DNA from 4 places in the Pantoea ananatis PA13 genome. Region 1 is predicted to be linked to each of the others. Evidence: predicted binding sites of a transcription regulator. Region 1 holds the regulator's gene; each other region holds the start of a gene.

Region 1 (8,155 bases):
GTTGTTTCTCTGCAACGCTTTGTGGATCATACCCGGATATTACGTGGTATAAACCACCCTTTCTACGCGTTGAGGATTTTGAGATGAGTGAGGCTGAAGCCCGCCCAACTAACTTTATTCGTCAGATTATTGACGAGGATTTGGCGAGCGGGAAGCACAGCAGTGTGCATACCCGTTTCCCGCCAGAGCCAAATGGTTATCTGCACATCGGTCATGCTAAGTCAATCTGCCTGAATTTTGGTATTGCACAAGACTATCAGGGCGAGTGCAATCTGCGTTTTGACGATACCAATCCGGTTAAAGAGGATATGGAATTTGTTGAGTCCATCAAGCGTGATGTGCAGTGGTTGGGTTTTTCGTGGAGTGGCGACGTTCGTTATTCATCTGACTATTTTGATCAGCTTTACCAGTATGCGGTTGAACTGATCGGAAAGGGACTTGCCTATGTTGATGAACTGACCCCTGAAGAAATTCGTGAATACCGGGGAACGTTAACCGCGCCGGGTAAAAACAGCCCATACCGCGATCGCAGCGTGGAAGAGAACCTTGCCCTGTTTGAAAAAATGCGCAACGGTGAATTTGCAGAAGGTAAAGCCTGTCTGCGTGCAAAAATTGATATGGCTTCCAGCTTTATCGTTATGCGCGACCCGGTGCTGTACCGCATTAAGTTTGCTGAACATCATCAAACCGGCAACAAATGGTGCATCTACCCGATGTACGATTTTACCCACTGCATTTCCGATGCGCTGGAAGGCATTACGCATTCACTCTGTACACTGGAGTTCCAGGATAACCGCCGTCTGTATGACTGGGTGCTGGACAACATCACGATTCCGGTTCATCCACGTCAGTACGAATTTTCGCGCCTGAATCTTGAATATGCGGTGATGTCAAAACGCAAACTCACGCAGCTGGTCAGTGAGAAGCATGTGGAAGGCTGGGACGATCCCCGTATGTTAACCGTGTCCGGCCTGCGTCGCCGTGGTTATACCGCGGCCTCAATCCGTGAGTTTTGCCGGCGTATTGGTATCACCAAGCAGGACAACATTGTTGAAATGGCCTCGCTGGAGTCTTGTATCCGCGACGATCTCAACGAAAATGCGCCACGCGCGATGGCGGTGTTGGATCCGGTTAAGCTGGTGCTGGAAAACCTGCCGGCAGGCCATAACGAAGTGCTTAGCATGCCGAACCATCCTAACAAACCGGAGATGGGGACGCGCGACGTGCCGTTCAGCCGCGAAATCTGGATCGATCGGGCCGATTTCCGTGAAGAAGCTAACAAGCAGTATAAACGCCTGGTGCTGGGTAAAGAGGTGCGCCTGCGTAATGCGTACGTGATCCGAGCCGAGCGCATCGCGAAAGATGAAGAAGGCAATATCACCTGCATCTACTGCACCTGTGATGTGGATACGCTGAGCAAAGATCCTGCTGACGGCCGTAAAGTTAAAGGCGTGATTCACTGGGTGTCCGCTGAACATGCGCTGCCCGCTGAGTTCCGTCTTTACGATCGCCTGTTTAGCGTACCCAATCCTGGCGCGGCAGACGATTTCCTGACCACGATTAATCCCGACTCGCTGGAAGTCAAACAGGGCTTCGTTGAACCCGGCCTGCGTGATGCGGTGGCCAGCGCGCCTTACCAGTTTGAGCGCGAAGGCTACTTCTGTGCCGACAGCGTTTATTCAACCCCTTCACAGTTAGTGTTTAACCGCACGGTAGGTTTACGCGATACCTGGGCGAAAATCGGCGAATAATTTCTGTGTGATGTTGACCGCAGGGTAATCGAAAGGGCGACTTATCGCCCTTTTTTATTGCGGCGATTTTTTTTAGTACCGACGTTTCTCCTGAGCAGAGTCAGAGTATTAATTTTATTTTTGTGGAACCGCTCTCAGTTTAATTTTTTTAATAAATTTCCCAGTGTTAATTCTTTTTTTTCAGGTACGCTAACCCTCTGAAGTATCAGTTTGTGGGTTTAAAAGGAAAAAATGACACTTTTTGCACAGGAAGCCAAACATAGCGTTGTCGTGTTACATCAGCTTATTGAACATATTTTTAATCATGTTCGGGATGGTAGCGACAGTTTTCATCTGCTGCTCTCGCACTTTCATCCCGATTTTAAGATGGTCACGCCGCAGGGAAAACAGCTGAATCTGGATCAGGTTGAAGATCTTTTTCGACGACTGCAGGGGGCAAGGGAAGGGATGCGCATTGCGACCAGTGAGCATGTAATTCTTTCTGAGCATGCGAACGAAGTGACGATTCAGTATCGCGAACTGCAGATGATGAATGGTGAAAATAAAAGCCGTATTTCGCTGGCGATTCTGGACTGCACCACCTCTGTTCCACGCTGGCGCTACCTGCAGGAAACGCTCGTGACCTGAGCGACAGCAATAAAAAAGCCGATGTGAACATCGGCTTTTTTACTTTGTACCCGAAAGCGCTTATTTGTCGTGCAGCGTTTCGTCTTCACGGCAGTCGCCCAGTGCACAGTGGCCGTACAGGTACAGGCTGTGGTTGGTGAGCTTAATACCATGACGGGTCGCGATTTCACGTTGACGCGTCTCAATGGATTCGTCACTAAATTCAATCACTTTACCGCAATCCAGACAGATCAGGTGGTCGTGATGGTGCTGCTGCGTCAGCTCAAACACCGATTTACCGCCTTCAAAGTTGTGGCGGGTCACGATGCCTGCATCGTCGAACTGGTTAAGCACACGGTAGACCGTGGCCAGTCCAATCTCTTCGCCCATGTCGATCAGGCGTTTATACAGATCTTCCGCGCTGACGTGATGGCATGCAGGTTCCTGAAGCACTTCCAGAATTTTGAGTCTGGGCAATGTGACTTTCAGGCCAGCCTTCTTTAATGCGGTATTGTTGTCAGTCATGCGGATATTGTCCTGTTACTTTAGTCACTCTTGTGGCACGTAGCCTGTATGTCGATCGACCGCCATTCTCATTTGCGTCTCATTATAGAACTGATGCGCTGAAATGAAAACCGATGTCCTTGCGATGCGCCAGCGGCGATGTTCGCTGCGCATGGCATGGAAAGCGGACGAGTCGCATTTCGCGTTTTGTCATCTCAGTTCCAGGGAAATAAGCAGATGATCGATGCGGGTATTCTACAGATTAAATGGGGAAAGTTACAAAAATGTAGCTATTATTTTTATAGGAAAAGCCGTTTGCCCAGTGTGAACCTGCGTCCACACTGAGCTCAGCGCGATCAGGCTTCAATGATTTCTTTGAGCTGCAGCTCATCAAAAATTTGCTTAACCCATTTATCAACGCGTTCGTTGGTCAGCTCTGGCTGGCGATCTTCATCAATAGCCAGACCCAGGAAGTGGTTGTCATCAGCCAGGCCTTTTGACGCTTCGAAGTGGTAACCCTCGGTCGGCCAGTGGCCCACGATGATGGCGCCGTTAGGTTCGATGATGTCACGAATGGTTCCCATGGCATCACAGAAGTACTCTGCGTAATCTTCCTGATCGCCACAGCCAAACAGCGCAACCAGCTTGCCGTTAAAGTCGATCTCTTCCAGCGTCGGGAAGAAGTCATCCCAGTCGCACTGGGCTTCACCGTAATACCAGGTGGGGATGCCCAGCAGCAGAATGTCAAAGGCTTCTAAGTCTTCTTTAGTGCTTTTCGCGATGTCGTGAACTTCTGCAACGTCTTTACCCAGTTGTTTCTGGATCATTTTTGCAATGTTTTCGGTGTTACCGGTATCGCTGCCAAAGAAGATGCCTACGATTGCCATGGGTAAAATAACCTCTTAAATCCTGATGATAGAATGAATGCCGGAGCCTGTTCAGCAAATGATAGCAGACCGCGCAAAAGGGCGGAATGTGTAAAGCCGCGACATTTGTTTCTGTGTGCGGTTTACCCGCGTGAGTCCAGTTTGAGTTGTGCCAGCAGCATTTGTTCAATTAATTCGCTGCGGCTGAGATTGCGCTGCTCAGCCAGCATATTCAGCGCTTCAACGGCTTCACTGTTCATTTTGAGTTCGACACGACGAAGTCCGCGCCCTTTGTCACGTTTCAGTTGATTGCGTTTGTTGATACGCAGTTGTTCATCACGCGTAAGCGGACTGGTTTTTGGGCGACCCGGGCGACGCTCGTTAGCGAACAGATCGAGCGTCGTACGGTCAGTGTGTTCTTTTGCCATGACTTAGTACAACTGAGTGGGCGCGAACGAGACGTTTCCGCTGCGCAGATTAAAGTATTGACTCTTCCCGCGGGCAACCGCGCCTACGGCAAAAATTTAGCGCGCCATCATACTCCAGGCTAACCGCGGACGCCAATCTTAAACTTTTACAGCCAGTTAAGATGTTTTAAAGCGCAAAAAAGCGTCGAATACTGCGTAAAACGGCATCAGGTTTTTCAGCATGGACCCAGTGACCAGCACCACCGATCACATGTGCATGCGCGGCCGGGAACTGCCTGAGTAACGCGTCACGATACTGATTATCCAGATAAGGTGAGTCGCCACCGCGAATAAACAGCGCGGGATGTGGCCAGGCAGGCACCTCCTGCCAGCCGGAGATCAGCGCATAGTTGTCCCATAACACCGGGACATTAAAGCGCCATTCGCCCTGACTGAATGATTTCAGGATGAACTGAATGACGCCGTCCTCATCAATGTGGTTGCGCATGATCTCTGCGGCTTCAGTGCGTAAGGTGACGCCAGCGGCCGTGACGGCCCGGATAGCGGCAAAAATCTCGTCATGCCGACGTGTCTGATAGTCAACGGGCGCGATGTCGATCATCACCATCTGTTCGATACGTTCTGGTGCCAGCGCGCTCATTGTCATGGCGATCTTACCGCCCATGGAATGACCAATGACCGCGATCCGCTCAATCCCCTGAGCATCCAGCGTATCCAGCATGTCCTGAGCCATCACCCTGTAGTTCATCTCGTCTGCGCGCGGCGATAGCCCGTGGTTGCGCACATCAACCTGAATAAGCGGTCGATCGTCTTTAAGCCCTCGGGCCAGAATGCCAAGGTTATCAAGACTGCCAAACAGACCATGAATCAGCAGGACAGGTGTGGAATCAGAAGAAGATTGTTCAGTTTGCAGGCGCGCATTCAAAATCATAGCGAAGTTCTTAAGTGTGAGACCTGAGCTTAGGTTATCATGGTTTCACCTTTTCAGGCGCGCTGCTTCCGGCGGCATTAGGACATATTCTGACTTTTGCCCATAAACCGTTTGAATGCTATCAGCCTGTCTGAATTTAACTTTATAATCTTCATGTTAGAACCTGCCTCCTTTTTGAAATGCCGATCAGCAGCTCGGGGTATTCAGAAAATCGCGGGTTCTGTCGTGAGTAAAAAAACCGTACGGAATAAGATGAAAACGATCGAAGTTGACGAAGAGCTCTACCGTTATATTGCCAGCCACACGCAACACATTGGCGAAAGTGCATCCGATATTCTGCGCCGTATGCTGAAGTTTACTGCCGGTCAGCCCGCGGCGGTCAATGACACGCAGCCCCTCTCCGCACCGGCCCCGTCTAAAGCGGCACCGTCGGCAGGTAATGAATCGCGTCCTCAGGATCGTGTTCGCGCGGTGCGTGAGCTTATGCTGTCGGATGAATATGCGGAGCAGAAGCGGGCGGTTAACCGCTTTATGCTAATCTTGTCAACGCTCTATCGTCTGGATACCGCAGCGTTTGCCGAGGCGACAACGTCGCTGCAGGGCCGCACGCGCATCTATTTCGCGGGCGATGAACATACGTTGCTGCAAAGCGGTACCCATACCAAGCCGAAGCACGTTCCCGGCACGCCGTACTGGGTTATTACCAATACCAATACCGGTCGCAAACGCAGCATGGTTGAACACATTATGCTGTCGATGCAGTTCCCGTCGGAACTGGCAGAGAAAGTTTGCGGCACCATTTAAACTGAAGCGTCAGGGAGAAGCGCCAATGGCCAATCACCCCCGTGCCGGGCAGCCTGCCCAGCAGAGCGATTTGATTAACGTTGCACAATTAACTTCACAATATTATGTCCTGCAGCCCGATGTGGCTAACCCAGAACATGCGGTGAAATTTGGCACATCAGGCCATCGCGGTAGCGCAGGACGCCACAGCTTTAACGAAAAGCACATCCTGGCCATAGCTCAGGCGATTGCCGAAGAGCGTAAAAAGAACGGGATTACCGGTCCGTGCTACGTAGGTAAAGATACGCATGCGCTTTCTGAACCTGCGCTGTTGTCCGTGCTGGAAGTGCTGGCCGCAAACGGCGTTGACGTGATTGTTCAACAGGACAATGGCTATACGCCAACGCCGGCGATTTCAAACGCCATCCTTGAGCACAATAAATCGGGCGATCAGCTGGCGGATGGCATCGTTATTACGCCTTCGCACAACCCACCTGAAGACGGCGGGATTAAATACAATCCGCCGAACGGTGGCCCTGCCGATACCAACGTCACCAAAGTGGTTGAAGATCGCGCGAATCAGCTGTTGAAAGAGGGCCTGAAAGGCGTGAAGCGTCTGCCACTGGACCAGGCCTGGGCCAGCGGTCACGTGGTTGAGAAAGATTTGATCCAGCCTTATGTTGAAGGCCTTTCACAGATCATCGATTTCCCGGCGATTCAAAAAGCGGGCCTGAAAATCGGCGTCGATCCGCTTGGCGGTTCCGGCATCGCTTACTGGCAGCGCATTGCTGAGCACTACAAACTCGATCTGACCCTGGTGAATGACGCCGTTGATCAGACGTTCCGCTTTATGCATCTGGATAAAGACGGCGTGGTGCGCATGGACTGCTCGTCCGAATCTGCCATGGCGGGCCTGCTGGCCTATAAGGACAAATTTGACCTGGCGTTTGGCAACGATCCCGATTATGACCGCCACGGTATCGTCACGCCTGCCGGCCTGATGAACCCGAACCACTATCTGGCCGTTGCTATCAACTATCTGTTCCAGCATCGTCCACAATGGGGCAAAGACGTTGCCGTGGGGAAAACCCTGGTGTCCAGTGCCATGATTGACCGCGTCGTTAACGACATCGGCCGCAAGCTAGTGGAAGTGCCGGTGGGCTTTAAGTGGTTCGTGGATGGCCTGTTCGACGGCAGCTTTGGCTTCGGTGGGGAAGAGAGTGCGGGCGCTTCATTCCTGCGCTTTGACGGTACGCCCTGGTCCACCGATAAAGACGGGATCATCATGTGTCTGCTGGCAGCGGAGATTACCGCGGTCACCGGCAAGAACCCGCAGGAGCACTATGATGAGCTGGCCGCGCGTTTTGGTGCACCCAGCTACAATCGCCTGCAGGCGTCAGCCAGTTCCGCACAGAAAGCGGCGCTGTCTAAGCTGTCACCTGAAATGGTGAGTGCTGACACGCTGGCGGGCGATCCGATCACCGCGCGTCTGACCGCTGCGCCGGGCAATGGCGCGTCTATCGGCGGCCTGAAAGTGATGACGGAAAACGGCTGGTTTGCTGCCCGTCCTTCAGGCACCGAAGATGCATACAAAATCTATTGTGAAAGTTTCCTGGGCGCAGAACACCGCGCGCAGATAGAAAAAGAAGCGGTAGAGATTGTCAGCGAAGTGCTGAAAAACGCCTGATTTGCCTGTTAAATGAAAAAAGCGCCTAAGTGGCGCTTTTTTTATGGCATAAACCGGTAGCCGATGCCGGTTTCCGTGAGCAGATGTACCGGCTGGGTAGGATTCGCCTCCAGCTTTTGCCGCAGGTGCCCCATATAGATCCGCAGATAGTGGCTGTGTTCAACGGCGTTTGGTCCCCACACCTGGCTCAACAGCTGCCGCTGGGTCAGCACTTTGCCCGCGTTGTTCAGCAGCGTCGTCAGCAAACGAAACTCTATCGGCGTAAGGTGCACTTCCTCGCCAGCGCGCAGCACTCTGCGGGCCGCAATATCCACGGTAACGTCGGCGAAGCTGACCTTGGGATCGGTATGTTGTCCGGCATGACGGCGCAAGGCGACGCGAACGCGTGCCAGCAGTTCACCAATACCGAAGGGTTTCGTCAGGTAGTCGTCGGCCCCTGCATCCAGCGCGTCAATTTTATCCTGTTCGTCGATTCGGGCCGACAGCACAATCACGGGCAGCGTGCTCCACTGACGCAGCTCGCCAATAAAGGTTTTGCCATCGCCATCGGGCAGGCCGAGATCGAGAATGACCAGATCGGGTTTTCGCGTCGCCGCCTC
Region 2 (8,155 bases), on a different replicon from region 1:
AGCGGAACTGCTCCACCGTTTGCGCCAACTGCTGCGCCTGATCTTCCAGCGAGCTGGCGGCCGCCGACATTTGCTGCACCAGTGCGGCGTTTTGTTGTGTCGTACCGTCCATCTCGTTAACTGCGACAGTGACCTGACCGATACCGCGCGCCTGTTCATCAGAGGCAGAAACGATTTCATCAATGATGCTCTGCACTGACGATACGGCCTGCGTCATCTCATGCATCGTTTTGCCTGCTTCGTTAACCAGTTTCACGCCGCTTTGAACCCGAACGCTCGATTCTTCAATCAGGGCAGCGATATCTTTCACCGCGCCCGCACTTCGCTGCGCAAGATTACGCACCTCAGAGGCCACGACAGCAAAGCCTCGTCCCTGCTCGCCAGCGCGCGCCGCCTCAACCGCAGCGTTAAGGGCCAGAATATTCGTCTGGAAGGCGATGCTGTTGATCATCGTAGTAATGTCACCAATTTTCTTCGAGCTGTCATCAATCTGTGACATCGTCTGCACCACCTGCCCAACCAGCGCTTCGCCCCGGCTGGCGATTGAGGTGGCATTTTCGGTCAGATTCGTGGCCTGTTGAGCATTATCGGCATTCAGGCGAACCGTTGCGCTGATTTGCTCCATGCTGGCTGCAGTCTCCTCCAGCGCAGCCGCCTGCTGTTCGGTACGCGATGCCAGATCGAGGTTACCACTGGCAATCTCGCTAGCCCCTTCTCGCACCGACGCGCTGGCATTTTTGATTTGGCCCACAATAGATTGCAGCTGGCTTTGCATGGTATGCAGCGCATAAAACAGGCTGCTGTTGTCGCCCGGTGCAACGTGAAAGCGGTTACTGAGCTTACCTTCCGCAACCGCCAGCGCTATTCTGGCTGCCTCTGCAGGCTCGCCGCCGAGCGGACGCATGACTTTGCGATTGAACAAGAGCCCCAGCACCGCGCCGACTAACAGTATGCTTACCAGCATTAGTCCGATAGCCCAGTAAAGTTGGCGATTCGCCGCAGCCATCACCTGGCTGACCGGTGCGACAATCCCAACGTACCAGGGCTTATCGCTATTGCCTACCGTGACCGGATACCAGGTATACATGGCTTTTTCGCCCAGCACCGGGTCGTCATGTTCCACAATTTGCTGGGTGAAATTGTCTTTTTCCCCCTTCCACGCTTTGCCCGCCTCATCTTTATCTGGCGAGGAAACGACTTTGCCTGTGTTAGAGAGCAACAGGGCATAACCGGTGTCCTGCCAGGGTTTTATCTGGTTAACTTTCTTTTGTAGTGAGGCAAGGGAGATATCGGAAGTCACCACGCCGTAAAGTTTACCCTGATCGATAATGGGTGAGGCTACAGAGGTCAATAACGTTGGTATACCATTGTAGGCATAACTGTAGGGCTCAATCAGCGTATCTTTTCTTGTCTGCTGGGGAACCAGATAATAATCACCCTGACCCGGCGTTAAAAAGGACAGTAACGGATGCATGGCGTAATTACCGGCCTGATCGCGGTCAACAAACCAGGCATAACGGCCCTGTGGCGGCTGTCCGCTCTGACCTGCAAATTCAGCATCACGACCATCAAACGCGTTGGGTTCAAAAATCACAGACATCGAGAGATAATCAGGATTGGCTCTGAGTGAATATTCCATGATTCTGTCAGCGACTTTACGATCGTTAATGCCCGCTTTGGGTAGAGCAATCAGACTTTGGCCTAAGCTGTGCGCCATATTAAGGGCATAACTCAGCTCTTGTTGAATTTGCAGCCCGCGACTTTGAGCGATCTGCTGCAGATAATGTTCGGCCAGCGTTTTTTGTTCTTTTGCCGACTGCCAGCTCAGAACACCAATCGTCACGGTAAACCCAAGCGTAATCGTCAGGCCGCCCGCAAGAAGCATCTGCGTGCGGGTACTCATGGTTTTTTTAATGGGTTGAGTGGTCATATTGATTCCCCTGGAATACACCGGCTAAATTAACCACCCTGTCAGATACAATCTTTCATGTCCCTGGAATAACTATCGGCGCGCCAGAATTTAACTTTAATAAGATGAATCAAAGCCAGAATCGGCTCACATTATCCGTTGCGGGCAAAAAGAGGATTTATGATTTCGAAAGACAACGCAGAACATTATGTTTGGGGAAATAACTGTGATGGTTGGCATCTGCTGAAACGCCAGGATTTAAGCATTATTCATGAACATATGCCGCCTGCGACTGCTGAAACCCGACACTTTCACGTTCAGTCTCGCCAGTTCTTTTTCGTTTTAGAGGGAGAGCTGACGATGGAAATTGAGGGCATTGTGCATCTCCTGCAGGCGCAGCAAGGCATTGAGATCTCACCGGGTGCGAAACATCAGGCACGTAACGACGGAAGTGACAGTGTCACTTTTTTAGTTATTTCCCATCCGACGACCCGAGGCGATCGGACCGATCTGACCTGAACATGGCCATAATAATACGCAGAAATCCGTTACTGATCTGAATAGTATTGATATGAAACAATATATAGACGGGGATTCAATGGCAGTCTGTGCCCTCTTCTAACCAGGCATAACTGAACCGGGAACCCATTCATGCTAAACAAATCAGGCTGGTTGCATGGTTATGTACTTTGCATGACGTGCATGGCCAGATACCTTCATCACTATGCTTTTGCCGTGACGCATTTGATTCGCTGAGAAGGATCAAAAGACCCACGCTGAGTCGGTCATTGACGGATAAAAGACAGGAAACGAGAGTGGTTATGCCGGAAGCAGGCTTCCGGCATAAACCGGTCAGGCGGCTTTGACGGCGCGGACTTTCTTGTCACTTTGCGGCGCATGATCAGCATCCGTCGCTTCAGGGGCGCTACCGCCTGAGGTTGACTGAGGCAGTTTACTGGTGCGAAGAATGTGCTGCACGGCGTCTTTTTGTTCTGCCAGCAACAGGCCGAGTGTTTCAGCCTGAGATTCACCCATCTCCGCCTGATGAGTCAGCAACCAGTCGGTGAACGCTTCCGCCATATCCAGCATTTTGTCGTAGGCATCAGCCTCTTTTTTGTTGGCAAATGTCATCTTCTCTTCACCTTTTCTGACCACTACAAATTTTGTCTCAACAGCCATAGTTTTGCCCTCAGATACTGTGTATTTATACAGCATACCACAGTAATCCGCATTTTCCAGAGAAGAATCACCACGCCCGATAAACCTGACATGCGGTTCAGATTTTACAACGACGTGGTCAGCCCCGCCCCGCGCATCACGCCAGAAGCGCTTGCATAAAATCGGCCAGGGCTTTTCGAGGATCGTCTTCTTCAGAGACGATCATTTCAATGCCCCACTGACCCAGCACTTCTTTTGCCACCGGGTTATTGCGGTTAGTGAAAAGGTACGACTTGGGGCGCGCAGTGGCCAGGCCCGTGCGCCCCCACATTTTGGTCAGGCGATAAAACAGCAGACGAATATTAAAGTCACTGATGCTGTAGCCCACGAACAACACCGAATTCCCCATGACATCATGGGTCAGTTTGATATCCAGCGGCGAATCAAAATAGAGGCGCTCAAAGTAACTGCTTTCATCTAAAACGATGGAGGTATCATCATCAAAGTCGCCGTGCAGTTTAATGATGTGGCGCTTGTCTTCAGTTAATGACACCAGATCGGCCGCATTCGCGACTTTTGAGTAAGGCACACCGTGCGCCTCATGTGCCGCTTCCAGCCAGCGGTCATAATTGGTGGTATAGATACGCGAAAAGTTGCCCTGCGTGATCATGGTGTGAATTTCAGAGCTACGAACATCAATATCCGGTCGATGCCATTCGCGATCCATCCAGCTTCTCAACGGCCCTAGCGATCCTTTTTTTTGCTTATAGTATTCGGCCAGGGAAAGGTGCGTACCATAGGTATTAAAAATTTTGGGATCGTACCCCAGCTCGTTGGCCAGATGGGCAATGAGCTCATGCCATTCTGGCAGGCCAAGATTGCGGGACAGGCCTGCACCGGCAAAGAGTATCAGCTTACCGGAGTCATAAGCCCGCTTCAGTTCAGGTTTCATGCCACGCCTCGTGCTGTTTTTAAGAAGGACGCGAAGCGGTCCAGTGCAATGCGACGGTTTGAGATTTCATTTTTCTTGTCGCCCATCTCAGCGAAGGTTTGATCGTAGCCTTCAGGAATAAACACGCAGTCCCACTGAAAACCACGCGGGCCCGCCGGTTTTGAGGCAATAGTGCCACGTAATTCGCCGTAAAACTGATACATTTTGCGCCCGTCACAATAGCCCAGTACGGTTTTGGCCGTGACGCCCTGGCTATCGAGGCCATTAACGAGGGAGGCAAAACGATCGGCATCCAGCCGGTTCCAAAATATGCGCGTCAGCCCCGCAGGCAGGCCATTCAGCCCATCGAGATAAAGTCCGGTATGCTCAACGAAGAGAGGACGCCCAATAATTGAGAAGGCTTTTGTGAGTTTGTCCCGCACCAAATCCAGCTCATTCTCTGTTTGAATTTCTTCAATACGACGAGCGATCGGCAAGACTTCGACGCCCACTGGCTCCAGGATTTCACGCACCTCCGCCAGTTTTTGCTCATTAGCCGAAAGGAATCTGATTTTCATACTTCTTCCAGGTGAATTAGTTTGCCTCAGACAGCGCTATCATAGCGGCAGAATGGAGGATTAACGCTGGTCAGTGTAGCGCAAATCCCTGACTTTCTGGCCTGGCAATTACGTCAAAACGTGATGGATCAGCGATTTGCGCCGGGCCGAAGGGGAAAAAGCAGGGGAAGCAAGCGCCCCGGGTGAGGCGCTCACTGGTGAAAGTCCGCGTCTTCAGAAACGGTAGCTGGCAGTCACAGAGACGTTGCGGGGTTCACCGTAAACGATGTCCCCCGCAACATTCGTGTCATAGGTTTTATCAAAGAGATTATTAATATTGCCCTGAACAGCAAAATTTTTCGTCACCTGGTAGCGGCTAAATAAATTGACTAACGCATAGCTGCCCTGCTCAGCACGCCACGTTCCGTTTCCTTCCGGTGCCGAATTATCGCTCCAGACGTGCGTTTGCCATTTCACTCCGCCACCCACAGTCAGATCAGGGAACATGGGTAAACGGTAGCGCGTAAAGACGTTTAACTGCGTTCGCGGTAAGTCGGGTTTTACCGCCGTGCCATCACGCTGTTCGGCAATATAACGCGTGCCTCCCAGGGTCATCTGCCAGTTATCTGTGATTGCGCCGTTAATTTCGAATTCAATTCCTCGGCTTACCGTACCATTTTTGCCTTCATACGCTGACTCGGTGGTACCCGGAATAATGCGACCGGTGGTCTGTGCCACATTATCCAGCTCAGCCCGAAAGACCGAGAGTGACGTGGTCAAGCGGCTGTCGAACCAGTCAGATTTAACGCCGGCTTCGTAGTTCTTACCAATAACCGGCGCCAGATAGGCACCTGAGAGATCACGATATGACTGCGGTTGAAACACGGAAGTATAGCTGGCGTACATTGACCAGTTCTCATCAATGTCATAAATCAGACCCGCATAAGGCGTGATGTTATTTTTTTCCATATCGTTGGTCAGCGTATTTTTGCTCCAACGGGTGTAACGTGCGCCCAGTATCAGATTTAACGGATCCGCCAGTGAAATACGGGTGGCAAGGTAGCCCGAGCTTTGTCGGGTAATATCCTGCTGGGACAGGGTGCGCGCCGCCCAATCCGTTTCCGGGAACTGGCCGTCAAAAAGGTTAAAATTCCCCAATTCTTCTGGCGAGATATTCGCAAAAGTACCGTAGTAAGTGTTTTTTTGTTTGCTGTAGCTAACACCGACCATTAATTCATGGGTGCGCCCGAAGAGTTGATAAGGCCCACTGGCAAAGGTATCCACAGCATCGACTTGACGTTTGGCTGCATTATATCCCGTACCCGCAACGACAGGATAATCCGCATAGGGAGAAACGCCTGCACCCGTATTTTTGTCAAAATAGCCGGCGATATACATCATTTTGCTGTTAAGCGTTGACCGATCATGGGTGCCGTTAAGGGTCCATTGCCATCCACTTGCAAAAGTGTGTTTGAGCCGGGCAAAGAGTTTTCTGCTCTCTTTATCGTTATAAGTCCAGTCAGGGGCGGTATTAAAGCCGCGACGAAAATGGGTTTTACTACCGTCTGTGTACCAACGCGGTAAACCGCCCCACATTGGGCTGTCAGTATTCAGCTGCTGAAATTCATAGCCTGCAGATAATGTGGTGGCGTCATTGAGATCGGCATCAATCACCCCATAAACAAATTTCTTTTCAGCACCATAACGCTCAATAAAGCTATTATTATCCTGATAACCCGCAATCACTCTGCCTCGAACATTTCCTGCAGCATTCAACGGGGACTGCACATCCATAACGTAACGCTGTTTATTCCAGCTGCCATAGCTGGCGGATATCTCGCCTTCTGACTGATGACTGTCGGCATGTTTACGTACCATGTTAACGGCAGCGGAAGGATTACCGGCACCGGTCAATAACCCGTTTGCACCCCTGACCACTTCAATGCGTTCATATAATGCGCTATCCGTCTGTGCATCACCCAAATTCCAGCGTTCTTCGAATACAGTAGGAATACCGTCAATCAGGTAATTGTCGATTAAAAACCCGCGAGAATAATAGGTCTTACGATCCATATCCGCTGTGCTCGTCTGAATAGCCGTGGTGTTGTCGAGAACATCATTTAACGACTGTAGCTGTTGGTCTTTCATGCGCTGCGCGCTGATGATGCTTACAGACTGAGGAATATCGCGCACGGTCGAAAGTAACTTATTGCCCGCGCGGGTAACAGGTACGCTGTAGTCCGAGGAAGTATTTTCGGAAACCGGCTGTTCAGCCGCAGTAACGATAAGCGTCGGGTTGCTCGTATTCACATCCGATGGCGTCTCTGCAAACGCATTATGTGAAGATACGCCTGCCACAAGGGTTGCCAAAAGTGATAAGCGTGAGGGAACCAGAGGAAAAGTGGCCTTCACGCGATCCCTGTTCAGGAGGGGGATATTCAGAAACATTCTAACGCCTCGTTTTCTTTTTTTTAGCTGCCACTGCCCTGCATCAGTCCCAGTTAACTACCGTGCGGGCTGGCCATCAGGAATAAGGACAAAAACAATAACATGTAAAAACAAATGAGAAATATACTCATTTAGATTATCATTGCAAGTTATTGTTAACATTTATCTTTAAAAGCGTCAGAAAAGCCGATGTGTGTATTCTGTTGATAATGCAGATGTTTTAGCGCAAGTCGGGCACAGTACTTCTGAACCCGAGCGCGTGACGTAACGCTGAAATTAGCTGGCCTGGATATTTTTGAGCCATCCGTTTTACCCCTGTGTGAACAGAATTATTTCTCACTCTCGCTTATGTCTTTTTTCCTTATATATAATGCGGTCATTATCTGAGACAGGTGGACTGCAGGTTTAAACAATATGGAAAAAATGGGTAAAGGCTGTTATTGACAACGGTGATGTGAACGTTATTGCCCTTATTGACGCTTCGCTTATGTTCAGATAATACAGACTTATGGCCGTTGGGTTGACAGAGAAAACGTTCAGCTTGGCATGAAGCCTGGCACAGGTTACAGGTTGCTTTATCGGGTTTGTGTAATTGCGAAATCCGGAATGCTATTTTTCTCAGATCGGGTAAAGCCGTTTCTCATCTTTGCAAAGCAGCCAACAGCTGCAACGGTCGGGTTATGGAAGGTTCGAGGGATGTCTGGCATCAAAATCAGGATTTACATATAACAAAACGTTATCCTCAATAGCGGTTTTTTTAGTAAGGCATTTCGTCCGCTCAGACCAGTTTTTATTTAAGAGTGGCTATTATTAACTATACGTTATCATTTCTCTCTGACGAGACAAATCACATCATTCCAGGTTTACAACGTGACGACAAATCAAGATAGCCAGGTATTAGGTTTTGATTTTCATTGATTTTTTAACTTAAAAAAGAGATTCTATAATTCATGTTGTGTAGAACCTGCTCGCCTTTCATTGGCATGAGGCGGTTTAAATATGTTTAAAACATCAATGTATTCCTAAACTTTATGCCGTTTCTCAGGTTCTGAAAGTCAGTAATAATCTTTACAGTAACAAATTTGTACATTTCGGCCTGAAGAGATATTTCCTTCTGGGAATATTTTTCGTAGAATGGCTCTGTTTAAAATA
Region 3 (8,155 bases), 980 kb from region 1:
GTATGGGTATCGGCGCCGCCGCCCAGATTAGCGGCGCTTTCCATGGTGTAATTAACGTCTAATTTAATGCCGTCTTGTTCCAGCTGTGTTCGCGAACCGTTCCAGTCACCAAACAGATAAGGTGAATCGTAGCTGAAGGCATCGGCGGCCAGCGCGGAGGCGCTTAGCATCGTAAACATCAGGGTGCCCGCGGCCAGGCGAGGCATAAACTGCACTGCTTTTTGCATATTCATAATCATTATTCTTGTGTGAATGACAGTAATTGACAGGGCAGAGAATAATGCTGACTAAATGTCAATTTTTGCAAATCCGTGCGTATATAACGTCAAGATAATAAGTAATTAACGCAAGTGTGACAGCTCTCTCTGAACGAATATGTTTTTAACAGAAAAGGCATTTATTGCGAGGCAGCGTAAAAAAAGGGATGCCGGAGCATCCCTTTCGCCTCAGGCTTTGCTGGCGCGGGAGAGTTCTTCAATCTCCTGCTTACTTAAGGCCAGTTCCGTTGCCTTTACCAGTTCATCAAGCTGTTGCAGGGAGGTGGCGCTGACGATCGGTGCCGTAATACCCGGACGGGCAATCAGCCAGGCCAGTGCAACCTGAGTAGCCGAAGCATCATGCGAGGCGGCGACATCTTCGAGCGCCTCAACAATCCGCAAGCCGCGTTCGTTCAGGTATTTATCCACAATGCCCTGGCCGCGCTGACTTTTCGCGGCATCCTGAGGTTTCTTGTATTTACCGCTCAGAAAGCCGCTGGCCAGCGCATAGTAATTGATCACGCCAAGGTGGTTGTCGCGTGCGACCTGCTCCAGTTCACTTTCATAACCTTCACGGTCGTAAAGGTTGTATTCCGGCTGCAGGGTTTCATAGCGCGCCAGCCCCTGCTGCTTGCTGATATCCAGCGCCGCCTGCAACCGCTGCGCGCTGTAATTGGATGCACCCAGCGCCCGCACTTTTCCTTCTTTCACCAGTGCGTCGAAAGTGCCCAGCGTATCGGCCAGCGGCGTGGATTCGTCGTCACGATGTGCCTGATAGAGGTCGATAACATCCGTTTGCAGGCGGCGCAGGGAATCCTCCACGGCCTGGCGAATATAGGCGGGTTTCAGCCCTTTTTTCTCTGGCGACATCTCTATACCGACTTTTGTCGCCAGCACGATCTTGTCGCGTTTGCCGCTTTTCTTCAGCCATTTGCCGATGATGGTTTCTGACTCGCCACCCTGATTGCCTGGTGCCCAGCGGGAATAGACGTCTGCGGTATCAATAAAGAACAGACCTTTTTCAACCAGCGCATCAAGTAGGGAAAACGAGGTTTTCTCGTCTACCGTCCAGCCAAACACATTGCCGCCAAAAGTCAGAAGCGGCACGTTGATACCACTGTTGCCGAGCTGGCGGGTTTTAAGCTGCGTCATAGCATTCTCCTTGGTTAAACGAATAAGGTATATCTTTCAGCTTAGCAAAGGAAAATCCTCGTTATTTAATTCGGCTTATCAACCCGTGCGCCAGGCGAATGCAATGTGCCGAGACGGATGAGAAGGGTGAGATGAATTTAGCCCGTATAGGGCAGATGAAAGGGAACGTATTTTCATCTGTTTTGCCCGCCATCAGGCGCCGGCGATGCCAGCTGATAAGGCCATCTTTTCCCGGCACGGAACCTGACCTTGCATTTTTTACAGTCTGAAACCCATCTTAACCAGAATGCAAAGAATCGCGGCAGACGGCGAGGTCGTTTGGCGCTATAAAAAAGCAGGGGCCGGGCCAACGTGGCCGGAATATTGCCCACTGGAATCCGGAGGCATCGTGGCGCTACGTCTTACCGATACCGTCTTTAGCTCAACCTCAACCTCAACCTCAACCTCAACCTCGCCATGCCGACGCCGGTTTCTGAAAAGCAGCGCGGCGCTGATGCTGGCGGGCGCGCTGCCGTTGCCGGTTCTGGCATCCATCCCACCTTTTCCCGCCCTTAAAACCGTTGCGGCGCAAAGTCATCGGCTGTTTGGCTTTGCCGTCGGGCCCGACAGTCTGCAATCCGATGCGCACTATCGGCAGTTTGTGGCGAGTCAGGCGAGCATTATCGTGCCGGAAAATGCGCTGAAATGGATGGCCGTCCATCCCGCGCGCGATCGCTACGATTTCGCCGGGCCCGATGCGATCGCCGCCTTTGCCCGCGAGCAGGGGATAAGGCTTCGCGGGCATACGTTTTGCTGGCACCGCGCCCTGCCGGACTGGGTACAGGCTATTGCTGATAAGGCTGAGCTGGAGAAAGTTTTGAGGCAGCATATAGCGACCGTTGCGGGCCGCTACCGCGGGCAGATTCACAGTTGGGACGTGGCAAACGAAATCATCAATCTCGCCGACGGACAACCTGGTGGATGGCGCAACAGTTTCTGGTATCAGCGGCTTGGTACGCGTTATATGGATATTGCCTGCGAGGCGCTGCACCAGGCCGATCCCCATGCGGTCATCTGTTACAACGATTACGGGCTGGAAAGTGACGATGTGAGTGGGCAAAGGAAACGGGCGGCGGTACTGGCGATGCTGCGCGACTTGCAGTCCAGACATATTCCGATTGGCGCGCTCGGCATCCAGTCTCATCTCAAAGCCGGGCCTCATCCCGCCTTTGGGCCGGGGCTGGCGGCATTTATTCGCGACGTGAAATCGCTTGGCCTGAAGGTGTACATCACCGAACTGGACGTGGATGACAGCAGCGTGCCGATGGAGAGCCGGCCGATGGCGGTTGCCGCGCTGTATAAACGCTATCTTTCACTGGTTCTGGAGGCGGGCGTTGCCGCCATTTTAACGTGGGGCGTTTGGGATACGCCGCACCGCACGGCTGCGACACCGAAGGCGGGGGACGCGCTGGCGACCGGGCCGCTGCTGTTTGGTAAAGACGGCAGCATTAAAGAGGCCAGTTGGGCGGCGCTGCACGCGCTCCGCTCATCACCGGATCTCAGATGACGCGCGTGCGGCTATCCACTGGCGATAACGCAGCGGCGTCATCTCCATCATCTGATGAGAGGCTTAACCGCAGAGCGGAACCTTGCTCTGCGGTTAAGCGATCAGAAGGACTGCCAGTTTTCCGCTGACAGGCCAGCGCTAGTGCTCTCCGCTAATGGCTTCTTCAGCGATGGTTTACGCAGCACATTCTGACCTGCGGCCGGGGTTCTGCCTGTGTTAAACACCGCTACCGACTGGCGTAACTGCGTTGCCTGATCCTCCAGCGATGCAGCGGCACTGGCCGACTCTTCAACCAGCGCGGCGTTTTGCTGCGTGACGCCATCCATTTCAGATACCGCTTTACTCACCTGCTCAATGCCGCGCGTCTGCTCGGCCGAGGCGGAGGCAATCTCTGCCATCAACTGCGTCACGCTGTTAACGGAATTCACAATGCTGCCCATCACATCGCCTGCTTCTGAGGCGTGCGTCGAACCACTGTTTACGCGTTGGGTGGACTGGTCAATCAACGTGCGGATTTCCTGGGCCGCGCTGGCGCTGCGACCGGCCAGAGACCGCACTTCACCGGCCACCACAGCAAAACCACGTCCCTGCTCGCCCGCACGCGCGGCTTCCACTGCGGCGTTAAGCGCCAGGATATTGGTCTGGAAGGCGATGCTGTCAATAATGCCAATAATGCTGGCGATCTGTTTTGAGCTTTCACTTATCTGTTCAATGTTGGCGATCACCTTCGCGACGATTTGCCCACCCTGCGAGGCCATCACGGAGGCATCTTTCGCCATGGTGGTTGCCTGCTGAGCATTTTCCGCGTTCAGTTTTACCGTTGAGGTGAGCTGCTCCATGCTGGCTGCGGTTTCCTCAAGGGCTGCGGCCTGTTGTTCGGTGCGCGAGGAGAGATCGGTACTGCCGGCAGAAACTTCTGCCGCGCCGGTAAAAATTGACTGCGTGGCATCATCCACAGAGCGGATGGTGACAACCAGCGCACTGCGCATCTCTTCGAGTTGGCGAAGCAGTCTGCCGGTTTCATTTTGACTCTCACTGGCGATCTCCTGAGTCAGATCACCGGCAGAGATAGCACGCATGTAATCCGTCGCCATGCTCAGCGGTTTCAGCAGCAGGGTTCTCAGACCGGCCCAAACAGTGGCAACGGTGACAAGGGCAATGATCGCGATAATCAGCAACGTCCACAGCATATTGCTGTAGTTGCTATCGTTTTCAGCGGCGATCTGCTTCATTAACTGGTAGTTCGTACTGCGCCATGTCTGATAAGCCTTATCCAGATTATCCTGAGCTTCCTGCGCATCAAGATTCCCGTAACCCTGATAGTTATTATTTTTCAGGAAGTCTACTGAGGCGAGCATTGTTTCGTGCATCTTGTTGTAAGCCGCCTCGACATTTTTTGTCACCTCAGCATGCTGACCCGGTAATGCGGGTGCGGTCTTATAAGCCTGGAAATACTCATCAGCTTTATCGGCGGATTGTTTTGCCACCTCCAGCAGTTTGGCAATAGACGCCAGTGACGCCGGATCTTTCTGGTTTTTAAGGAAGCGAATCGCCACGCGGCTGATCGTCACGCGGGTTTTAATCAGCGTTTGTACACTGTCGCTCAACTGCTGTTGCTGTAGCGTAAGTTGTTCAGTATGAGAGAAATTTCGCCCGGCCTGACTGACAGAGGAATAAAAAAGAAAGCCCGTAATGGTCAATAGCGCACTAAACAGAAATAACACGGCAACAATACCCGTCGTGATTTTAAGGTTTTTAAGCATTGCAGTAATCCCGATAAAAGGTGATACAGGTTTATCGGTATTAAAATGATTAGCTTAATAGTGACGCGCTAAATAATGTGATCTATGACAATAACTAAGAAATAAAAGCGGCTTTTCTGAAGAGAGAAAATGTTAGCGAGCCCTTGGGGAACATCGTCTCAATGATAAAAGGCAGCGCGGCTAAAATGTACCATCAGATACATTATTGTGATCTGACAATAATAAAAAGGTCCACGGTTTGCGCCCATGCGTCGTTATTTTGCACACCCGATGCCTGTATTTTCACGTGAATATAATAACGCTTTGAAATAATAATGAAAACCTGATGCCCGGCGCTTTTCTCCCACTGGCGTTATTCGTGCAAGCGATGCAGAGGTTAGCGGATGTCAGGCGTGCTGGCGCAATGGAGGGCGAACAATATTCTGGAAGGCTGCAGCAAGGGCGAATGCAGTTTATGACAGGCATAAAAAAACCCGCACAAGGCGGGTTCTTTTCACAACGACTTAACTGCTCAGGCTGTTGCCATCATCGCTATCGTAAGCGGTCGTGAGGGCATCAGCTGTTACAGAGCAACAACATTGCCAGCTGAAGGACCTTTAGGGCCGTTCTCGATTGAGAACTCCACTTTCTGGCCTTCATCTAATGTTTTGAAATCGCTGCTCTGAATAGCAGAGAAATGTACGAATACATCTTTGCTGCCGTCCTGAGGAGAAATAAAGCCGAAGCCTTTATCAGCGTTAAACCATTTTACTAAACCAGTCATTTTAGTTGACATAGATGTGTCCTTTTCATTTTGAGCCACGCAAGGTGACGAAGATGGCCTGTTTTGCAGATTTTACTTATTGGGCACTTAGGAGGAGGCTCATGAAGAAGGGCATCTGGGAATGACGCTTGAACTGAGGACTGCTTTACTAAAACTGCTTTCATAAGGTCTGTGTTCCAAACCGATGTCGCTACACTATAGAGGTTGAACGTATTAAGCAAGGTTTAATTTTATTTAAGTCAGACAGGCAGGCGGCCATGTAACAAACCCGGCCAGCGCACGGCCTTGCGCTCGCCACGGCCCGTTGTTGAACAGGCCCGCTTATCCCGATCGCCTCCACCACATTCATTTCTGCTTTCCTGGGGTTCTGCCCATCCAGATCAATAAACAAGAATAGTTATCATTTGTATAATCCCTTTCTGCTGTTACCGGAACGGATAAGGCCATGCAAATTACACCAGGTACAACCTATCGCATCAGGGGATACCAACATTCTATTCATCCCGCCTGGCGGCAAAAATTATTAACTATGGGCATGTTACCCGGCACGCTGATTGAGGTCGTTCGGATCGCACCGCTGGGCGATCCCGTGCAGGTCCGCACGCGTCGCGTGAGCCTTGCGGTCAGGCAGCAGGACCTGGCGTCCGTCATGCTGGAAGAAATACGCTGATGAAAACATTGACTCTAGGCCTGATTGGCAACCCAAATACCGGCAAAACCACGCTGTTTAACCAGCTTACTGGCGCACGTCAGCGCGTAGGCAACTGGGCTGGCGTCACTGTCGAACGTAAAGAAGGGCAGTTTTTTACCGCCACAACGGATGTGCGACTGGTGGATTTGCCAGGCACCCGCTCGCTCACCACCTGTTCGGCGGACGGCTCTGTTGATGAAAGCATCGCCTGCCGATACCTGTTTGACGATCACGCCGACCTGATTGTGAACGTGATCGACAGTTCAAACCTGGAGAGCCATCTTTTCCTGACGTTTCAGTTACTGGAACTGGGGGTTCCCTGCATTGTGGCGCTGACTATGCAGGACATTGCGGCCAGCCATAACATTCGCATTGATATCGCTGCACTCTCAGCCCGTCTGGGCTGTCCGGTTGTCACCCTGACTTCTACCCGTGCTGACGGCATCGCTAAGCTGAAAGACGCCATTGATAGCTGGCAAAAAGAGATCGCGCCGCCGCCGGTGGTGTACCCGTCCGGGATCGAAGCAGCGATTTCCCGGCTCCGCGCTATGATGCCCGGCGATATCAGCGCGCAAAAACAGCGCTGGCTGGCGTTACAGCTACTGGAAGGCGATGTTCACAGTCGTGAGGTTTGTCCTGCGGCCGTAGCGCATTTGCCCGAGATTGTTGAGGCGGCTGGCGGCGATCCGGCGATGGTGATCGCCGACAGCCGTTATCAGGCCATTGCGACGCTCTGTGCCGCCGTCAGTAATATTCAGCAGTCGGCGCCGGGCACGCTGACTGAAGGACTGGACAGCATCGTGCTCAACCGGTGGGCAGGTATTCCAGTTTTTCTGGGTGTGATGTACCTGATGTTTGTTCTGTCGATCAATATTGGTGCCGCCCTCCAGCCACTATTCGATAGCGGTTCGGTGGCGCTGTTTATTCATGGCACGCAATGGCTGGGTTTTCACTTTCACTTTCCCGACTGGGTGACGGTGTTTCTGGCACAGGGAATCGGTGCCGGAATCAATACCGTGCTACCGATTCTGCCGCAGATTGGCCTAATGTATCTGTTTCTCTCTTTTCTGGAAGATTCCGGTTACATGGCGCGTGCGGCATTTGTTATCGATCGCCTGATGCAGTCGCTGGGCCTGCCCGGTAAATCCTTTGTTCCCTTAATCGTCGGCTTTGGCTGCAATGTGCCATCCGTTATGGGCGCCCGCACGCTCGACACACCCCGTGAGCGCTTACTTACGGTGCTGATTGCGCCCTTCATGTCCTGCGGCGCTCGTCTGGCCATTTTTGCTGTATTTGCCGCCACGTTTTTTGGGGCTTACAGCGCCAGCCTGGTCTTTTCCCTTTACGTGCTGGGCATTGCTGTGGCGATTATCACCGGGTTGATCCTGAAACATACGCTGCTGCGTGGAGAAGCGTCTCCGTTTGTGATGGAGCTGCCCGTCTATCACCGTCCCCATCTCAAGAGCCTGCTGATCCAGACCTGGCAGCGCCTGAAAATGTTTATCATCCGTGCCGGACGGGTCATCATTTTAGTGAGCATGGTTATCGGTCTGCTCAGCAGCTTTTCGTTTAACGGATCGACGGTGGACAATATCAACCAGTCCGCCCTGGCCTCAGCCAGCAAAGTCGTCACGCCGGCACTGCGGCCAATCGGGATCACTCCGGATAACTGGCAGGCCACTGTGGGCCTGGTCACCGGCATTATGGCAAAGGAAGTGGTGGTTGGAACGCTGAACAGCCTCTATGTCGGAGAAGATGTGCAAAGCGGTGCCTTTGATCCGCAGCACTTTGATCTGTTAGGTGAGCTGGGCGACGCACTCACAGAAACCGGCAACAGTCTGCAAGCGGCGTTTCGCCTGAGCGCGCTGGCAAATCCTATCGAGGCCAGCAAAGGAGACAGTGAAATAAATGCCAGGCAGATGGGCGTGATGAGTGCGAAGTTTGGCAACGGCTTTGCCGCTTACAGCTACTTAATTTTTGTGC
Region 4 (8,155 bases), 1.3 Mb from region 1:
GGTAACAGCCTGACGCCTTCACGTTCCGAGGGGGGCAGGAAAAAGATTTCTCTCAAGAGATCGGATAATAACGGAGAAACAAATGACAGTAAGTACGCCAATGTTGGTGACCTTTTTAATTTATATCCTTGGGATGGTGCTTATCGGTTTTATTGCCTGGCGCTCAACGAAAAACTTCGACGACTATATTCTGGGCGGACGCAGCCTGGGCAGTGTCGTGACTGCGCTGTCCGCTGGAGCCTCCGATATGAGTGGATGGTTGCTAATGGGATTGCCGGGTGCCATTTTTCTTTCCGGTATCTCTGAAAGCTGGATCGCCATTGGCCTGATTATTGGTGCATGGTTTAACTGGAAGATTGTCGCGGGGCGCTTACGGGTTCAGACGGAACATCATGATAATGCCTTGACGCTGCCTGACTTCTTTACCAGCCGCTTTGAAGATCGCAGCAAAATCTTGCGGGTCATTTCTGCCGTGGTGATTCTGGTGTTTTTCACTATCTACTGCGCATCAGGCGTGGTAGCGGGCGCGCGTCTGTTTGAAAGCACCTTTGGTATGGATTACTCCACCGCCCTCTGGGCCGGTGCCGCCGCCACCATTCTGTATACCCTGGTGGGCGGATTCCTGGCGGTGAGCTGGACGGATACCGTTCAGGCCAGCCTGATGATCTTCGCGCTGATCCTGACGCCAGTCATCGTGGTTATCGCCGTGGGTGGCTGGAGCGATTCGATGGCGGTGATTGAGGCCAAAAACGCTGAAAACGTCGATATGTTCAAAGGCCTGAATTTCGTGGCCGTGCTGTCACTGCTGGGCTGGGGACTGGGCTATTTCGGTCAGCCTCATATCCTGGCACGTTTTATGGCGGCGGATTCACATCGTTCCATTCGTACCGCGCGCCGTATCGGCATGGCGTGGATGATTCTCTGTCTGGCGGGCGCGGTGGCCGTGGGCTTCTTTGGGATCGCCTATTTCCACAATAATCCTTCTCTGGCTGCGGGCGTTTCACAGAATGGAGAGCGCGTCTTTATTGAGCTGGCACGTATTCTGTTTAATCCGTGGATTGCCGGTATTTTACTGTCTGCCATTCTGGCGGCGGTCATGTCCACGCTCAGCTGCCAGCTGCTGGTCTGCTCCAGTGCGCTGACGGAAGATTTGTACAAAGGCTTTTTACGCAAGAATGCCAGCCAGAAAGAACTGGTTTGGGTAGGGCGCCTCATGGTGCTGCTGGTAGCGTTAGTGGCCATCGCGCTGGCGTCGAATCCCGAAAATCGGGTGTTAGGCCTGGTCAGCTACGCATGGGCCGGTTTTGGCGCGGCATTTGGACCGGTAGTACTGTTTGGCGTGTGCTGGAAACGCATGAACCGCAACGGTGCGCTGGCGGGAATGATTGTCGGTGCGGTCACGGTACTGGTATGGAAACAGTATGGCTGGCTCGGCCTGTATGAAATCATTCCGGGCTTTATTTTTGCCAGTATCGCCATTGTGGTCTTCAGCCTGGCAGGCCGGGAACCTTCTGCAGCGGCCATTGAACGCTTCGATGCTGCCGAGGCAGAATTCCAGACTAAATAAGGCGTGAACGTGTTGAAAAGCCTGCCCTGTAAAGGGCGGGCTTTTTTTTGGCCTGCGTCTGGCACAGACAGTTACGAAATTATTTCACGGAGGAACTTGTTTTTTTCTGAGTGGTAATGATAATCGGTATCGTTCGTTTTTACGTAAATTTACGTCCCATTTACGCTGCTTAACATTTAAGAGGTCGGCGATGTTTGTTCCCTTTCTCATCATGCTGCGTGAAGGCCTGGAGGCAGCGCTCATCGTGAGCCTTATTGCCAGCTACCTGAAAAGGACGCAGCGCACACAATGGTTCCCTGCCATGTGGGCGGGCGTGTTTATTGCCGCTGCGCTTTGCCTTGCGCTGGGCATCGTCATTAACCAAACCACAGGGGAGTTTCCTCAGAAGCAGCAAGAGCTTTTTGAAGGCATTGTTGCGGTGGTCGCGGTCGTCATCCTGACCTCAATGGTGTTCTGGATGCGCCGGGTGGCGCGCAATATCAAGCTGGAACTTGAGCAGGCGGTCGATCAGGCTTTACAGAAATCAGCCGGGGGCGGCCTGGCCCTGGTCCTGATGGTGTTTCTTGCCGTCGCCCGGGAAGGGCTGGAGTCAGTGTTCTTTTTACTGGCCGCCTTCACTCAGGACGTCGGTTATGCGCCGCCGCTGGGGGCCGTGCTTGGCCTGGCGACGGCCGTTGTGCTGGGCATGTTGATCTACTGGGGCGGGGTTCGTCTGAATATGGCGCACTTTTTCCGCTGGACCAGCCTTTTTATTCTTCTGGTGGCCGCGGGGCTGGCAGCTGGCGCTATCCGTGCCTTTCATGAAGCCGGGCTGTGGAACCATTTTCAGCAGGTGGCCTTCGATATGAGTAACACCTTATCGACCCATTCACTGTTTGGCACGCTGCTTGAAGGCATTCTGGGTTATCAGGAAGCCCCCAGCGTAAGTGAAGTGGCCGTCTGGCTGCTTTATTTGATTCCGGCATTATTACTGTTTGTTATGCCTGCACGTGCTGGAACCTCAGCCGCTGCGCGCTAACGCGTTTACCAGGCGCGTCAGGCGCGCCTCTGACTGAATAGGGAAAAATATGAAGAAGCGTTTTCGTCGTCACGCGGTGCTGGCTTCGCTGCTGGCGGTTTCCGGCTCCACACTGGCTGCAGCCATTCCACAGGTTAGCGTGAGTGTCACGGACAAGCAGTGTGAACCGATGTCACTGACGGTTCAGGCGGGCAAGACTCAGTTTCTAATCAAAAACAACAGCCAAAAGGCGCTGGAATGGGAAATCCTTAAAGGGGTGATGGTGGTTGAGGAGCGCGAAAATATTGCGCCCGGCTTCAGTCAAAAACTGACCGCCAACCTTGAAGCGGGCGAATATGAAATGACCTGCGGCCTGCTGACGAACCCGAAAGGCAAGCTGATTGTCCAGGGCGGCGCGGGCAAAAACGTACAGAAAGGTAAAACAGAACTGATGCAGCTGGCGGGGCCAATCAACGCCTACAAAGCCTACGTGACGGACGAAGTCAACCAGCTGGTGGCGGGAACCCAGGCCTTTACGGATGCGGTGAAAGCCGGAGATATCGAAAAAGCCAAAGCGCTGTTTGCCCCCACGCGCCAGCATTACGAACGTATAGAGCCGATAGCTGAGCTGTTCTCCGATCTGGATGGTCGCATTGACGCCCGTGAAGATGATTATGAGAAAAAGGCTGAAGACCCGAAATTCACCGGTTTTCACCGGCTTGAGAAAGCGTTGTTTGCCGATAATAGCACCAAAGATATGGCGGGCTATGCCGAGCAGTTAAACAACGACGTGCGCGATTTGCAGAAACGCGTTAGCGAGCTGGCGTTCCCACCGGCCAAGGTCGTGGGCGGCGCCGCAGGGCTGATCGAAGAAGTGGCTTCCAGTAAAATCTCCGGCGAAGAAGATCGTTACAGCCGTACCGACCTGTGGGATTTCCGGGCGAACGTGGATGGCGCGCAAAAAATTGTCGAGCTGTTGCGCCCCATCCTGAAGCAGGCAAATCCAGCGCTTCTGGCAAAAGTGGATGCCAATTTCGCGAAAGTTGACGCGATTCTGGATAAATACCGCAGCGGTCAGGGTTATGAATCGTATGAAAAACTGACGCCAGCCGATCGAACCGCGCTGAAAGGGCCGATTACTGCCCTGGCGGAAGATCTTTCTCTGCTGCGTGGCACCTTAGGCCTGGATTGATGATGGATAAGGATAAGGCGTTAAGCCAGCCATCGCGCCGCCGTTTATTGAAAGGACTGGGGATGCTGGGCGGCGCGGCGGCCGTCAGCGGTGGGTGTCCGTTTCATGCCGCGGCCGCCGAAAACCCGGACAGCTTTTCGCCCGGCACGGTAACGCCGAACGCGCGTCAGCAAGTGCAGCCCTTTTATGGCGTGCATCAATCCGGCATTACGACGCCACAGCAGGCGTCAATGATGCTGGTCGCGTTCGATGTGCTGACCCGCGATAAGCAGGAACTGCAGCGTTTGTTCAAACTGCTTACGCAGCGCATCGCGTTTCTGACCCGGGGCGGGATGGCGCCCGCGGTGACCAACCCACAGCTGCCGCCGCTGGATTCAGGCATTCTGGGCGCCGAGATTGCCCCGGACAACCTGACGATGACGGTTTCCGTCGGTCATTCCCTGTTTGATTCGCGCTTTGGTCTGGCGGCGCTTAAGCCGGCCAAACTGCAGGCCATGAGCCGTTTCCCTAACGACTCTCTGGATGCAAATCAGTGCCACGGCGATCTGCTGTTGCAAATCTGTGCTAACACGCAGGACACGGTGATTCATGCACTCCGTGATGTGGTGAAACATACGCCCGATTTGCTCGGCATTCGCTGGCGACGGGAAGGTTTTATTTCCGATCATGCCGCGCGCAGCGCGGGAAAAGAAACGCCCATTAATCTGCTGGGTTTTAAAGACGGCACGGCCAATCCCGATACGCATAACATGGCGTTGATGGATAAGCTGCTGTGGGTAACGGAAGAGCAGGCGGAACCCGCGTGGGCCCGTCACGGCAGTTATCAGGCAGTAAGGTTGATCCGTTTTCATGTGGAAATGTGGGATCGCACGCCATTGGGTGAGCAACAAACGATCTTTGGTCGCGAGAAATTAAGCGGCGCACCACTGGGCATGAAAAACGAGCACGACGTGCCGGATTATCGCCAGGATCCTGATGGCGATGTCATTGCGTTGGATGCGCATATTCGGCTGGCGAACCCGCGCACGCCTGCGACCGAAAGCAGCCTGATGCTGCGCCGGGGCTACAGTTATTCGGCGGGTATTTCAGCGTCAGGCCAGATGGAAATGGGCTTGCTGTTTGTTTGTTATCAACATGATTTAGAATTGGGTTTTCTGACCGTACAAAACCGTCTGAATGGTGAAGCGCTGGAAGAGTATATACGTCCCTTTGGCGGCGGATACTTTTTTGTATTACCCGGCGTTATCAATGAAAATCATTATTTGGGCCAGTCCTTACTTGAAAGCTGATTAAATTTTAATCACGGCATTCTGTGCCTGACCGCCCAGTGTGCCGTATTTCTGTCTCAGGTTTTTTATCTCCCGCCAGTGTTTTCGCGCTCCGTTTTAAACCGTTGATGCCGCATTGAAAAATAAACTAACTCTCTGTAATACTTGCGTAATTTAATTTAAGTAAGGTTGGCGATAACGCACGGTTGAATATTTATTTTTCAAGAAAGTGAAAATACTGTTGCAAAATACCAATAAGATGGTTCACTTTACTATGAAAGCGTAATCGGGCGTGTTGATGTCTCACACTGGAGTTCGCGCATGGATAGATGTTTTTACAGCCGTTCAGCAGTAAAAAATATCGCATTTACCCGTGAGGAGATTTCTTCCTCAACCGCTTTTACACCGCAATGTGTTTTCTCTTTTCAACCTCACTCCTTTTTTACCGGTATACGGCCTGGCTGTTTTGCTGCCGGATATCAATCGTCATGGCCTGTCACGGCTCTAAAGGAAGCCAACTGAAACCTCTAAAGCGTTCACGTAATCGCATCGGGCTTGTTGCCTGAGCGGGAAATGAAACCAACTGTAAGGTGCCACTATGGGAAGACAGAAAGCAGTGATCAAAGCGCGTCGAGAAGCAAGACGAGTGCTTCGCAATGACTCCCGCAGTCATCGTCAGCGTGAAGAAGAATCGGTCACTTCGCTGGTGCAAATGGGTGGGCTGGACTCGATTGGCATGGCGCGCGATGTGCGCGATCGTGCTCCGATTGAAGCCCGCAATGAAGCTCAGGCGCACTATCTCAACGCCATAGAATCAAAACAGCTTATCTTCGCTACCGGCGAGGCAGGCTGCGGCAAAACCTGGATTAGTGCTGCGAAAGCGGCAGAGGCCCTGATTCATAAGGATATCGACAGGATTATCGTTACGCGCCCGGTGCTGCAGGCGGATGAAGATCTGGGATTCCTTCCCGGGGATATCTCAGAAAAATTCGCCCCGTATTTCCGCCCGGTTTACGACATTCTGGTTAAACGTCTTGGCGCATCCTTTATGCAATATTGTCTGCGTCCCGAAATTGGCAAAGTTGAAATCGCGCCCTTTGCTTATATGCGCGGTCGTACCTTTGAAAATGCAGTGGTGATTCTCGATGAAGCGCAGAACGTTACCGCTGCGCAAATGAAAATGTTTCTGACCCGCCTTGGCGAAAACGTCACGGTGATTGTTAACGGCGATATAACCCAGTGCGATTTGCCCGCTGGGGTGCCTTCTGGTCTCGCGGACGCGCTGGCGCGTTTTGAAGAGGACGAGATGGTGGGCATTGTCCGTTTTGGCAAAGAGGATTGCGTGCGTTCCGCGCTGTGTCAGCGCACTTTGCATGCTTACAGCTAGCGTTCGATTGAGTCATGTAGCGACCAAAACCCGGCTTCGGCCGGGTTTTTTATCTCCGTGATGGGGCGCTATTCGCCGCTGCCGATTTGCCAGATAAAGGTAGGATCGCGCCCGTTGACTTCCCAGTCGCCCACGTTACGGCTTTTATAGATCACCGGATTGTGCGAGCCAATCGTTCGGGCATTGCGCCAGTGACGGTCCAGCGCTTTACTCACTCGCGTATCTGACGCGCCAAGCGCGTTAAACAGCTCACTGGCCGCACGCGTCACCCAATCCACGGCCACGACCTGCGCCTTCGCAGCCTCCACTTCTGCCTGGACGTTGGCGGCATGAATCTGCGTTTCATCTTGTCCCTGAACGTGCGTATCAAAAGCCTGTTGCAGCGCGTGCGTGGCCCGCTGCACGGCGGCATCGGTTGCCCATATCCAACTGCTGATCTGTCCCACCACCTGCAAGACCTGCACGTCCTGGCTGACGTGACGGGCATTACCGTGGCTGTAGATTCGTTTTCGGTTTGCTACGCCCTGTGACACGTCCCGCACGATAGCCCGGCCGATCCCGGCCAGCGTCGCCAGTAAGACATGCTGATAGAAGGCGGTTTGATATCGGAAGCGCTCGCTGAAATCATAGACATGGGCAGGTTCCACAACGGCCTGATGAAAACGCGTGGTTCCGCTACCGGTAAGACGTTGACCAAATCCGTCCCAGTCATCCTCTCGCACTACCGCATCCTGATGTGTACTGACCACCGCAATGACATCGCGCTGGTTGTCCGTACGCTTAGCGTAAACATCAATCCAGTCGGCATACAGCGTGCCGGTGCTGTAAAATTTTTCGCCCTCAAGCCGCCAGCCGTTGGCGGCGGGCGACACCTGCGTATTCACGTCTCCTAATCGAACGCTGCCTGTTTCACTCCAGCCGCTCCCGACAATATCACCGTCGATAAACCGATTAAACCAGCGCTGGCGCGCCTCACTGTCGGGCTGGTTAAGACGATCCTCGACAAAGGCCATGTGCGCGCGCAGCGCCTGAGGCAGGTTAGAATCCGCTTCTGCCAGCTCGGTCAGTAAGCGGAACAGTTGTGGCAGCGAGGCACCCAATCCGCCGTTTGCTTGTGGAATACGCAGTGTGCCAAAACCCGCCGCCTTCAGCCAGCGAACCGGCTCGTGAAGCAGGGTACGATTCCGTTCGCGATCGGCAGCGCCTTCGGCGATGCGGGCAAAGATGGGGCGGAAACGCGCCGCCAGTGAGGTGTAATCGGGCTCAGACATGGTGTTCTCCGTGTGTTGACTGGTCATCGATATCGTGACGAGTGGGTTCAAACCGGACGACTAACAGGAAAATGATGGGAATGAGGGCGGCTAGTGACACGATCCAGAACATATTGGTGCCATAAGCCGCCTGCAATATGGGCAGAATGAACAGCGCCAGCGCGCTCCCGATGCCCGAGACGGAACGACTAAAACCGACGCCGGTGGCCCGAATGTGCGTGGGATAGGAGAGGGCGGGATAGATCATTAACTGCGCTCCTGGCCCAAAGCCCTCAGCAAACAACCATAGCCCCAGCAGTAAAATGGCAAATACGACGCCGTAGGTTGCAACAGGATGGCCAATCAGAGCCAGTGAGATCAGCGCAATAAACTGCAGGGCAAATCCGGCAATCGCAACATGGCGTGACGGAAATCGCCAGGCCAGACGCATGCCAAGCAGGCCGCCGGTAAAGGCGAACAGCGCGTTAAGTCCT

What was found. The regulator Fur, encoded in region 1, represses iron uptake genes when iron is present. The targets are predictions, from matches to a motif close to ATAATAATGAGAACNACTATCAA.
Region 2: fhuE (ferric-rhodotorulic acid/ferric-coprogen receptor FhuE) is a predicted target of Fur. The motif match lies at 7,112-7,134, and genes of this name have one in related genera.
Region 3: feoA (ferrous iron transporter A) is a predicted target of Fur. The motif match lies at 5,869-5,891, and genes of this name have one in related genera.
Region 4: efeU (iron uptake transporter permease EfeU) is a predicted target of Fur. The motif match lies at 1,684-1,706, and genes of this name have one in related genera.

The regions. Positions count from the first base shown of each region.
Region 1 covers NC_017554.1:3,252,988-3,261,142, reverse strand. Annotated here, with positions in the region: gene glnS (glutamine--tRNA ligase) at 84-1,751, shown strand; gene PAGR_RS15350 (hypothetical protein) at 1,983-2,378, shown strand; gene fur (ferric iron uptake transcriptional regulator) at 2,439-2,882, opposite strand; gene fldA (flavodoxin FldA) at 3,218-3,748, opposite strand; gene ybfE (LexA regulated protein) at 3,871-4,155, opposite strand; gene ybfF (esterase) at 4,322-5,086, opposite strand; gene seqA (replication initiation negative regulator SeqA) at 5,339-5,890, shown strand; gene pgm (phosphoglucomutase (alpha-D-glucose-1,6-bisphosphate-dependent)) at 5,916-7,556, shown strand; gene kdpE (two-component system response regulator KdpE) at 7,598-8,155, opposite strand, start outside.
Region 2 covers NC_017553.1:54,728-62,882, reverse strand. Annotated here, with positions in the region: gene PAGR_RS21810 (methyl-accepting chemotaxis protein) at 1-1,930, opposite strand, end outside; gene PAGR_RS21805 (cupin domain-containing protein) at 2,090-2,428, shown strand; gene PAGR_RS21800 (YebG family protein) at 2,762-3,088, opposite strand; gene PAGR_RS21795 (SIR2 family protein) at 3,225-4,019, opposite strand; gene PAGR_RS21790 (non-canonical purine NTP pyrophosphatase) at 4,016-4,576, opposite strand; gene fhuE (ferric-rhodotorulic acid/ferric-coprogen receptor FhuE) at 4,790-7,003, opposite strand.
Region 3 covers NC_017554.1:4,230,890-4,239,044, reverse strand. Annotated here, with positions in the region: gene PAGR_RS20040 (carbohydrate porin) at 1-239, opposite strand, end outside; gene PAGR_RS20035 (aldo/keto reductase) at 447-1,409, opposite strand; gene PAGR_RS20030 (endo-1,4-beta-xylanase) at 1,798-2,955, shown strand; gene PAGR_RS20025 (methyl-accepting chemotaxis protein) at 3,057-4,718, opposite strand; gene cspE (transcription antiterminator/RNA stability regulator CspE) at 5,281-5,493, opposite strand; gene feoA (ferrous iron transporter A) at 5,927-6,151, shown strand; gene feoB (Fe(2+) transporter permease subunit FeoB) at 6,151-8,155, shown strand, end outside.
Region 4 covers NC_017554.1:1,955,721-1,963,875, forward strand. Annotated here, with positions in the region: gene putP (sodium/proline symporter PutP) at 83-1,567, shown strand; gene efeU (iron uptake transporter permease EfeU) at 1,758-2,585, shown strand; gene efeO (iron uptake system protein EfeO) at 2,635-3,756, shown strand; gene efeB (iron uptake transporter deferrochelatase/peroxidase subunit) at 3,756-5,045, shown strand; gene phoH (phosphate starvation-inducible protein PhoH) at 5,623-6,411, shown strand; gene PAGR_RS09165 (acyl-CoA dehydrogenase family protein) at 6,480-7,682, opposite strand; gene PAGR_RS09170 (MFS transporter) at 7,675-8,155, opposite strand, start outside.